Regions from separate parts of the Hafnia alvei genome, predicted to be linked through region 1. Evidence: predicted binding sites of a transcription regulator. Region 1 holds the regulator's gene; each other region holds the start of a gene.
What was found. The regulator CRP, encoded in region 1, controls carbon source genes, mostly activating them, when cyclic AMP is high. The targets are predictions, from matches to a motif close to ATGTGANNNNNNTCACAT.
Positions count from the first base shown of each region.

Region 2: a site for CRP is predicted at 1,731-1,748, ahead of cdd (cytidine deaminase). Genes of this name have one in related genera too.
Region 3: a site for CRP is predicted at 1,783-1,800, ahead of epd (erythrose-4-phosphate dehydrogenase). Genes of this name have one in related genera too.

Region 1 covers NZ_OZ061315.1:4,452,370-4,455,652, reverse strand. The annotation lists gene AB3Y96_RS20770 (YccS/YhfK family putative transporter) at 1-1,795, opposite strand, end outside; gene crp (cAMP-activated global transcriptional regulator CRP) at 1,839-2,471, opposite strand; gene AB3Y96_RS20760 (OsmC family protein) at 2,802-3,209, shown strand; gene AB3Y96_RS20755 (LysR substrate-binding domain-containing protein) at 3,213-3,283, opposite strand, start outside.
Region 2 covers NZ_OZ061315.1:1,514,923-1,518,205, forward strand. The annotation lists gene AB3Y96_RS07205 (NAD-dependent malic enzyme) at 1-494, opposite strand, end outside; gene cdd (cytidine deaminase) at 789-1,673, opposite strand; gene AB3Y96_RS07215 (CidB/LrgB family autolysis modulator) at 1,870-2,562, opposite strand; gene AB3Y96_RS07220 (CidA/LrgA family protein) at 2,562-2,969, opposite strand; gene AB3Y96_RS07225 (MFS transporter) at 3,098-3,283, opposite strand, start outside.
Region 3 covers NZ_OZ061315.1:770,254-773,536, forward strand. The annotation lists gene tkt (transketolase) at 1-1,696, shown strand, start outside; gene epd (erythrose-4-phosphate dehydrogenase) at 2,020-3,063, shown strand; gene pgk (phosphoglycerate kinase) at 3,104-3,283, shown strand, end outside.

The DNA of each region.
Region 1 (3,283 bases):
GATCGCGTGCGAGGATCGTCATGGCATTGAGATGCTCAACGATAAACTGGCTGTGGGTGATCCACAGGCGCATATCCGTTAAATAACGTGAATCAAACCCCGGTTCCTGCATCGCCTGATTAAGCGAGGTAAAGACGGCGTTATGTGCCTGATTCACTTTCATGCGCGCATAGGCCAGTGCGGTTATTTTAGGTTCAGGCGACAGTAAAAGGCGAAGTTCGTCTTGGTAGGTTTCCAATGCCTGATGCGCATTTTTGCGCAGTAAGCCGCTTTGCCACTGGGGCCACAGCCAAATGGTGCTGGCAAAGGCAAGGATACAGCCGAGAACCGTATCGATGAGGCGGGGAACCAAGAAATGAATTCCATTAAGCTGTAACAGCTGAAGCGTATATACCGCCGTGATGGTGAAACCGATCACGGCCAGCCCGTAATTTTTCCTGAGAACCAAATAAGCTGCGATGGTTATCACCAGCATGCAGCTTAGCGTGACGTTCAGCGGTAGGTTGAGTTGAAGTAGTCCTGCGGCAACAATTAACCCAACGAAGGTACCCAGCGCACGGTGCTGGATCCTGACTCGCGTCGCGTTATAGCCATTTTGGATCACCAGCATGATCGTCAGTAAAACCCAATAGGGCTTTGGCAGATGGAATAACATGCCGAGGCTACTACCTGCCGCCAGCGTTATGCCTAAACGGGCGGCGTTGCGCAGCGCTACTGATTTTAACGAAAGATAAGCACGCAGCGCAGGCCAGAAAGGAAGCCGCTGCTGGGTGGACATCAGATTGCGTTGATATAATGGGCGTTGGCGTTCTAGCAGGCGAGCCACGCGGCTAAAATGGTAGTAACAGAATTTGCCAACGGGGTTATCTGGATGCTGATTGGCCAGCTTTTCGAGCGCTGATAGTTCAATATCCATCGAGAAGTGCTGAGGATAGCGGTGGTACAGAATATCGTCGGCAACCGTTTTGAGCCGTTCTGTAATGACCTGAGCATTGCGGCGTATTATCGCTTCGGCTTGGCTTTTTTCTACCAGCTTTTGTACTTCATCAGGCTGAGACAGGCTAACGGTGATGTGTTCTTGTAAGTCTAGCGCGACCTGAAAATAGCGCAGCAGGCGTTTGTATTCTGGGTTGTGCACCAATGACAGCATGTGCATTTGTTGATAGATCTGGGTAATGAGATCCATCACTTTTTGCTGGCGTTGCAGCAACGGAGGCAGCGCGGTTTCAGGATCGATATGCTGAGTTAGTAGGCTGTATTTGGCTTCCATGTAGTCGCCAAGCTGGATGTATAGCTGGCTTAGGTTTTCGCGGATCGGTTGCCCTTTCCACAACAGGAACCAAAACCAAGTGAAGGCGCCATACCAAATCGTGCCGACAATATACAGCAGTGGCCCGTGCCAGATAGGCACGCTTCCAGCCATACTCAGGGTAAAAATAGAGGCAACCAGCGCAGCAGGCATGAGCCGCGCGTGAAGTGGGCTAATCTCACCGTTAACGCCCAGTAACAAGGCTAAACCGAGCATGATCAACGGTAGGGGAATTTGCCAGAGTAAGCATTGCTGTAGCAGAAAACTGCTGAAGGCAAATAAGCTGCCGCCAACGACTAATCGTTTGATAAAGCGTTTATGAGGTGTATCGAGCCCAGCGATATTGCAGCAGGCGGGAACTAAAGAGAACATCAGCCCGAGTTGTAGATTACCTATCAACAGGCCGAATAGCACAGGAAGACACAGCACCAGCGTTTGACGCAGTGCGTAGTTGACTTCCGGGTGGTAGATGAACCGCCGCCACATAGCTAAAGAAACCCGTGCAGCAAGGCTACACGGGCATCATTTATCAGCGAGTGCCGTAAACGACGATGGTTTTTCCGTGTGCGGAGATCAGGTTTTGATCTTCCAGCATCTTCAGAATACGACCAACGGTTTCACGGGAACAGCCAACGATCTGGCCGATTTCCTGACGAGTGATCTTGATCTGCATACCATCTGGATGAGTCATGGCATCCGGCTGTTTGGCCAGATTAAGCAGGGTCTGAGCGATACGACCGGTTACGTCCAAGAACGCAAGGTTGCCGACTTTTTCAGAGGTAACCTGTAAACGGCTAGCCATCTGAGCAGACAGGCGCATCAGAATATCTGGATTGACCTGAATGAGCTGGCGGAATTTCTTGTAAGAAATTTCAGCCACTTCACAGGCGGTTTTTGCACGAACCCAGGCGCTACGTTCTTGCCCTTCCTCAAATAAGCCTAGTTCACCAATGAAATCGCCCTGATTCAGATAAGAAAGGATCATTTCTTTGCCTTCTTCATCTTTAATCAATACAGCAACGGAGCCCTTAACGATGTAGTACAGGGTTTCAGCCTTTTCACCTTGGTGGATCAGGGTACTTTTGGACGGATACTTGTGGATATGGCAATGAGACAAGAACCATTCAAGAGTCGGGTCTGTTTGCGGTTTGCCGAGAACCATTCGCTATTATCCTCTGTTGTTATCGCTGCCCTAATATCGGGATACTGATCCTGACAGTGTGCTTATCGTGGCACGGGGCTTTGCTTATTAACTTGTTATAGCACTTCATAATCGAGATATAGAGTAATAGGCTAAGGTAATTATTTCCTATAGTTATTGATCTATACCCGTTTCAATCCATAAAGATCCATTTCGGCATAGTTTGTAGCACAGCTTTGTGCAGGTGTCTTGTGTTGTCTCGCTTCAGCATCAAGAAGTGAGGCCTCGGATTGCCTGTTTTTCATAGAAAGCGTAGTCTGATGCCAAAATTTAACCAAAGGGGTGATAAACATGCAGGCACGAGTGAAATGGGTTGAAGGGATGACTTTTCTGGGTGAATCTGCTTCAGGACACCAGATCCTTATGGATGGAAACGCTGGCGATAAAGCACCAAGCCCAATGGAAATGGTGCTCATGTCTGCGGGCGGATGCAGTGCGATTGACGTGGTGTCTATTTTGCAGAAAGGGCGAATGGACGTGCGCGACTGTGAAGTGAAATTAACCTCTGAGCGCCGCGAAGAAGCTCCTCGTTTGTTTACTCACATTAATCTGCATTTTATCGTCACCGGCAAAGGGCTGACCGATAAAGCCGTTGAACGTGCGGTTGCATTATCTGCTGAAAAGTATTGCTCGGTAGCGCTGATGTTAGGCCAAGCGGTGAATATTACCCACAGCTTTGAGGCTATCGTGGTTGAGTAACGACTACTCCCAAGCATAGTTCTGGCATTCCCAACGCAATAAATCCAAGAATCGCCGTGCTGTTAAGGTTAGCG
Region 2 (3,283 bases), 2.9 Mb from region 1:
CCTTGATCGCCTAGCCCAAGGATACGTTCACCGTCGGTTACGACGATAACTTTCACGTTTTGTTTGGTGGCGTTTTGCAACATGTCGTCGATGCGGTCGCGGTTCGGATAGGAGATGAACAGGCCACGCGCGCGACGGTAAATATCAGAGAAATGTTCACAGGCTTCGCCCACCGTCGGGGTGTAAATGATCGGCATCATTTCACTCAGATGGGCATCAAGCATGCGATAGAATAGGGTTTCGTTGGTGTCTTGGATATTACGTAGGTAGATATGTTTATCGTTATCAGTTTTGAAATCGAGATACTGGCGATAGGCGCGCTCGGTCTGTTCTTCAATCGTTTCGACGGCTTCAGGTAACAGGCCATGCAGGTTGAAGTTGCTGCGTTCTTCTTCGCTAAAGGCGCTGCCTTTGTTCAGCAGGGGGAATTCCAGCAGGATCGGGCCTGCGTAGGGGATGTACAACGGGCGTTTACTTTCGTATTCCAGTTCCATGAATAGCACTCTTTATGTCGGGCGGTATACCCATCATATTTCAAGCTGCATTTTTGTTGGCTGTGCTCACTGAACGCATCAATGCAACTCGAATTATTTGGGTATAGTGATCAGATTATCAGAGATTTTAATACGTCATCCCAGCGATCCTAAGAGATACTAATAAGTTGTTCAATGCTTGTTATAGAAAGATGACATTTAGCAGGGAAAGTGCGAGCTAAGTAACACTTTTTTACAGGATTTGGCGAGGAACGAACGGAAACGCAGGGCCGAATGACCCTGCGTTAAAGTAGCTTAAATCTGAACCTGTTCTACTTGAGTGCAGCCTAATGCATGAAGCGTTGCTTGGGTTGCATCCCACTGGGAGAACACGGCGTCTTCTGTTTCAACCAATACCGCGCGGCGTGTACGCAGCACATCTTTTCCTGAAACGTTCATCAGAATCAGTGCAGCCTGCAACGGCGGTAAGCTTGGGTTGAATGCCGCATTTTCAGCATAACGTCCGCTATAAACGGTGCCATCATCGGCTTCCAAGGCAACGCCGCTATAGGCATGGCTATAAGGCGCATGGCTGCGGTTGGCTGCATCTAATGCTGCTAAAGTCAGTTCATCTGCATTCGCTAAGCTGAGGTTATGGTTCTCTTCATCCATCAACAGCGTTTTGATTTCAAGATCGCGTGGGCCAAAAGCATCCGGCAGGTAATCACCCAGCGTGGCGGCCTGACGACCTGGCAGGTTGATGGCCAGCTTGGTTCCGCTATTGAGTTCATTCATAAACTGGCGGCAGTGACCACAAGGCGTGTAGTTAACCGTGATGGAGGCGAGGGCTTTTTCGCCGCGCAACCATGCGTGCGTTACCGCACACTGTTCTGCGTGAATAGTTTGCTGCATTGGCGCACCCAGAAACTCCATATTGGCACCGAAATACAGGTTGCCGCTAACGCCGCGTGCAACGGCACCGACGTAAAAATTGGAGATTGCTGCCAGTGAGCAGGCGGCGGCCATAGGGAGCAGGGCAAATGCTAATTCGCTGTCGCTCATGCCGGTAGCTTGTTTCAGAACCTCGACTTGAGAAGCGGTGATAACCGCTTGGAAATCAGCATGATTGATAATCGGTGAGAGCGCCGCCTGCAAAGCGGCTGGCAGTTGGCTGAATGCCGCGTCGTATCGTGCGTGCATGGGGGAGCCTCTTAGTTAGTTACGGGAGAGTATTCTAGGCAACCGATTGGCTTTATTATGTGATTATTATCACTATTTTGATGTAATTAATGTAACAAATGAAAGAAGTGTGAGATGTATCGCGGGTTTTTGTGATTTCTGTTTCTTGCTGCCGCTTCATGAACCTCCCCATTTAGGGGAGGGATAGGAAGTGATCTTAGCTAAATAAATGCAACATCACAGGGAAAAGGAATGGCGCTAACAATGAAGTAATAATCCCGCAGATAACCAGTGCCAGCGAGCTGAATGCGCCTTCCTGAAAATCCATCTCGGCGCAGCGTGCGGTCCCAAGGGCATGCGAAGCGGTACCCATCGCCAAACCACGCGAGGCCTTGGTGCTAATTTTCATCAAGTTCAATAGGGTATGGCCAAATACAGCCCCCAGGATCCCAACGAAAATAACGCATACCGCACTGATTGCTGGGATGCCACCAATCGACTGTGACACGGCCATCGCAATTGGCGTGGTCACTGATTTCGGCATCACTGAAGCAGCGATTTCTGGCGAAGCGCCCATCCACAGAGCAATTGCGGTACCTGAAATCATGGCTGTGGCGCTACCGATAAAGCAGATAGTGATAATGGATTTCCAGCGTGCGCGGATCTGGTGGATCTGCTCATACAGTGGAAATGCTAATGCGACCACGGCGGGTTGCAGCAAACTGTTGAGCGTTGAACTGCCAGCAAAGTAATGCTCGTAAGGAATTTTGAGCAGTAATAGCAATGGAATAATAATTACCATTGATACGAGCAACGGATTCAATAACGGCATATTTAGCTTTTGGGCAATACGTCGCGCCCCAAAAAAGACTAATAGTGTGAGTGGTAAGGACCACCAAATATAAGCCATTATTTTTTCTCCTCGCTGCCGTCGGTAGCCTCACCGATGATGCGTTCGCGATGCACCATATGAGAGCTATAAGCAACGACAACCATAATAATCAAAGTACTCACTAGGCACGATACGACGATAGGCCCAAACTGCTTGGTCAGAACGTCGTAGTACTGCATCACGCCAACGCCGATAGGGACAAACAACAGCGCCATGTAGCGGATTAAGATATTACACCCGGGCTTCACCCATTTTGCCGGCATGATTTGTGACGCCAGCAGGGCAAATAGGATCAGCATGCCAATAATGCTGCCTGGAATTGTGATTGGTAGCAGCGTTGAGATGGCATTCCCTGCAAATAAGCACAGGTAAATTAATATGAAAGCTCTCAAATACTGCCAGCAAACTGAAAATGCTTTTGACATCAGTGAATACCTAAGAAAGAAAACGCATTCATCATACAATTAAAATCAGGAATGTGCTACCGATCACATCATGAAAACAAGTTATCGCAAATATGCCGTTTGTGAAGGTTTTCAGTCAGGAGCCCGTATCAGATGAGATCTTCGGAAGCATGGTTGGATGCGCCCGACAGTCTATAGCCGTACCAGAAAAATGCTAGACCAAAAAGTGATATCACTGCCAGTACGTAGAAAAGCGTAGTCGGTGGCGCGAAAGACAGCAAAAAGCCACACAGTATAGGGTTTACCGCGCCGCCTAAATTGCCTAAGTTTTGTAC
Region 3 (3,283 bases), 3.7 Mb from region 1:
CCCTGAATACGGTTATACCCCAGGCGTAGAAACCACCACTGGCCCACTGGGTCAGGGCATCGCGAATGCGGTGGGTATGGCGATTGCTGAACGTACTTTGGCCGCGCAGTTCAACCGCCCAGGTCACGATATCGTCAATCACCACACCTATGCATTCTTGGGCGATGGCTGCATGATGGAAGGCATCTCTCATGAAGTTTGCTCTTTAGCGGGTACCTTGAAGCTGGGCAAACTGACCGCGTTCTATGATGACAACGGTATTTCTATCGATGGTCACGTTGAAGGCTGGTTCACCGATAATACCGCTGAGCGTTTTGAAGCTTACGGCTGGCACGTTATCCGTGGCGTAGATGGCCACAACAGCGACGCGATCAAAGCGGCTATCGAAGACGCACGTAAAGTGACCGACAAGCCATCTCTGCTGATGTGCAAAACTACCATCGGTTTCGGTTCACCGAACAAAGCAGGTTCCCACGAAGCTCACGGTGCGCCACTGGGTGCCGCTGAAATTGAAGCAACTCGTAAAGCGCTGGGCTGGAACTACGCTCCGTTTGAAATCCCTCAGGAAATCTATTCTCAGTGGGATGCTAAAGAAGCGGGCAAAGCCAAAGAAAGCGCCTGGGATAAGAAATTTGCTGCCTATCAGGCTGCATTCCCTGAACTGGCCGCTGAGTTCAAACGTCGCGTAAGCGGTGAGCTGCCAGCTAACTGGGCTGAAGAATCCAAGAAATTCATCGATCACCTGCAAGCCAACCCAGCGAAAATCGCAAGCCGCAAAGCGTCTCAAAACGCGCTGGAAGCTTTCGGTAAAGTGCTGCCTGAATTCCTAGGTGGTTCTGCTGACTTGGCACCAAGTAACCTGACCATGTGGTCTGGTTCTAAGCCGCTGAACGAAGATCTGGCCGGTAACTACATCCATTACGGTGTACGTGAATTCGGTATGTCAGCCATCATGAACGGTATTGCTCTGCACGGCGGTTTCCTGCCATACGGCGCGACCTTCCTGATGTTTATGGAGTATGCGCGCAACGCCGTTCGCATGGCTGCGCTGATGAAAATCCGTAATATCTTCGTTTATACCCATGACTCTATCGGTCTGGGTGAAGATGGCCCAACTCACCAGCCGGTTGAGCAGATGGCTAGCCTGCGTGTGACACCAAACATGAACACGTGGCGTCCATGTGACCAAGTTGAATCTGCGGTTGCATGGCAGTTCGCTATTCAGCGTAACGATGGCCCATCAGCGCTGATCTTCTCGCGTCAGAATCTGGCTCAGATGGATCGTACGGCAGAGCAGGTGGCTAACATCTCTCGCGGCGGTTACATCCTGAAAGATTGCGCTGGTCAGCCAGAGCTTATCTTCATTGCGACCGGTTCTGAGGTTGAGCTGGCTGTGAACGCTGCAGATCAGCTGACTGCAGAAGGTCGTAAAGTTCGCGTAGTTTCCATGCCTGCAACTGAAGTCTTCGATAAGCAAGATGCTGCCTATCGTGAGTCCGTACTGCCAGCGGCAGTTAGCGCTCGCGTTGCTGTTGAAGCCGGTATCGCTGACTTCTGGTACAAGTATGTTGGCCTGAACGGTGCCGTGGTCGGTATGACTACCTTCGGCGAATCTGCGCCAGCTGAGCTGCTGTTCAAAGAGTTTGGCTTCACCGTAGACAACGTAGTGGCTAAAGCGAAAGCGTTGCTGAAATAATTCGGTAGCTATCGCTGATAAAAACGGGATTGCCGCAGGGCAGTCCCGTTTTTTTATGCTTAGCGGCGCGCTTTAATACCCATAATTTGTGAACTATAGCACATTTTAAGCGAAAGAAAGCGAGGCATAACGCCCATTTTATTGCGGTTATTTCTTTTATTGAGGCTTTGGTTTATTCTTGGCTGAAGCGTTTCAGTTGATTGATGAAGCATCAATTATCAGGATTATGTGACAGCGGGATTTCCATCGTTTTCGATGCTGGATTACTCTATGCTCTCGCCTTAAAACTTTCGTTTTAAACTGCGTTTGGCGCAGGGAGTGATATGACTATTCGCATCGCAATAAACGGTTTTGGCCGTATCGGACGCAGCGTATTACGCGCGTTATACGAATCCGGCCGTAGAGTAGAAATGTCCGTGGTAGCGATAAATGAATTGGCAAATGCTGAAGGCATGGCTCATTTGTTGAAATACGACACCAGTCACGGGCGCTTTGCTTGGGATGTCCGCCAGGAGCGGGATACGATGTGGGTGGGCGATGACACAATTCGTCTGCTGCATGAGAAGCAGATTGCAGATTTACCGTGGCGTGAGCTGGGTGTGGATATCGTACTCGACTGTAGCGGTGTTTATGGCAGTCGAGCCGATGGCGAAGCCCATATTATGGCGGGAGCCAAAAAAGTTTTGTTCTCCCATCCAGGCAGCCACGATCTCGATGCGACCGTAGTCTACGGTGTGAACCAGCAGGAATTGCAGCCAGAACACCACATTGTGTCTAACGCATCCTGCACGACTAACTGCATTATCCCAGTCATTAAATTGCTCGATGATGCGTTTGGGATTGAATCCGGCACGGTGACAACGATTCACTCATCAATGAACGATCAGCCGGTGATAGATGCGTATCATTCCGACCTGCGTCGGACACGCGCGGCCAGCCAGTCGATAATTCCCGTCGACACGAAATTGGCCGCTGGTATCACCCGCATTTTTCCTAAGTTCTGCGATCGCTTTGAAGCGATTTCAGTGCGAGTGCCGACGATTAACGTTACGGCAATCGATTTGAGCGTTAGCGTGCAGGCCGCAGTAAAGGTGAGTGATGTCAACCACCTACTGCAAAAGGCAGCAAGCACCTCATTTCGTGGTATAGTTGACTATACAGAATTACCACTGGTTTCGACCGATTTTAATCACGACCCGCACAGTGCCATTGTTGATGGCACGCAGACGCGCGTCAGCGGTCAACACTTGATAAAAACGTTGGTCTGGTGTGACAACGAATGGGGTTTTGCCAATCGTATGTTAGATACTACGCTGGCGATGTTCCAAGCGGTTTCCAGTACGGCACAGCCGCCTGTGCAGCTGTGACGGTCAAGCAACTTTAAGAGAATCAACGAGAGGGTTCACCATGTCTGTAATTAAGATGACCGATTTGGATTTGGCTGGTAAACGTGTCCTGATCCGTTCAGATCTGAACGTTCCAGTTAAAGAAGGCAAAGTGACTTCTGATGCGCGTATTCGTGCGTCGCTGCCAACTATCGAAGCTGCTCTGAAGCAGGGCGCTCGTGTAATGGTTACTTCCCATCTG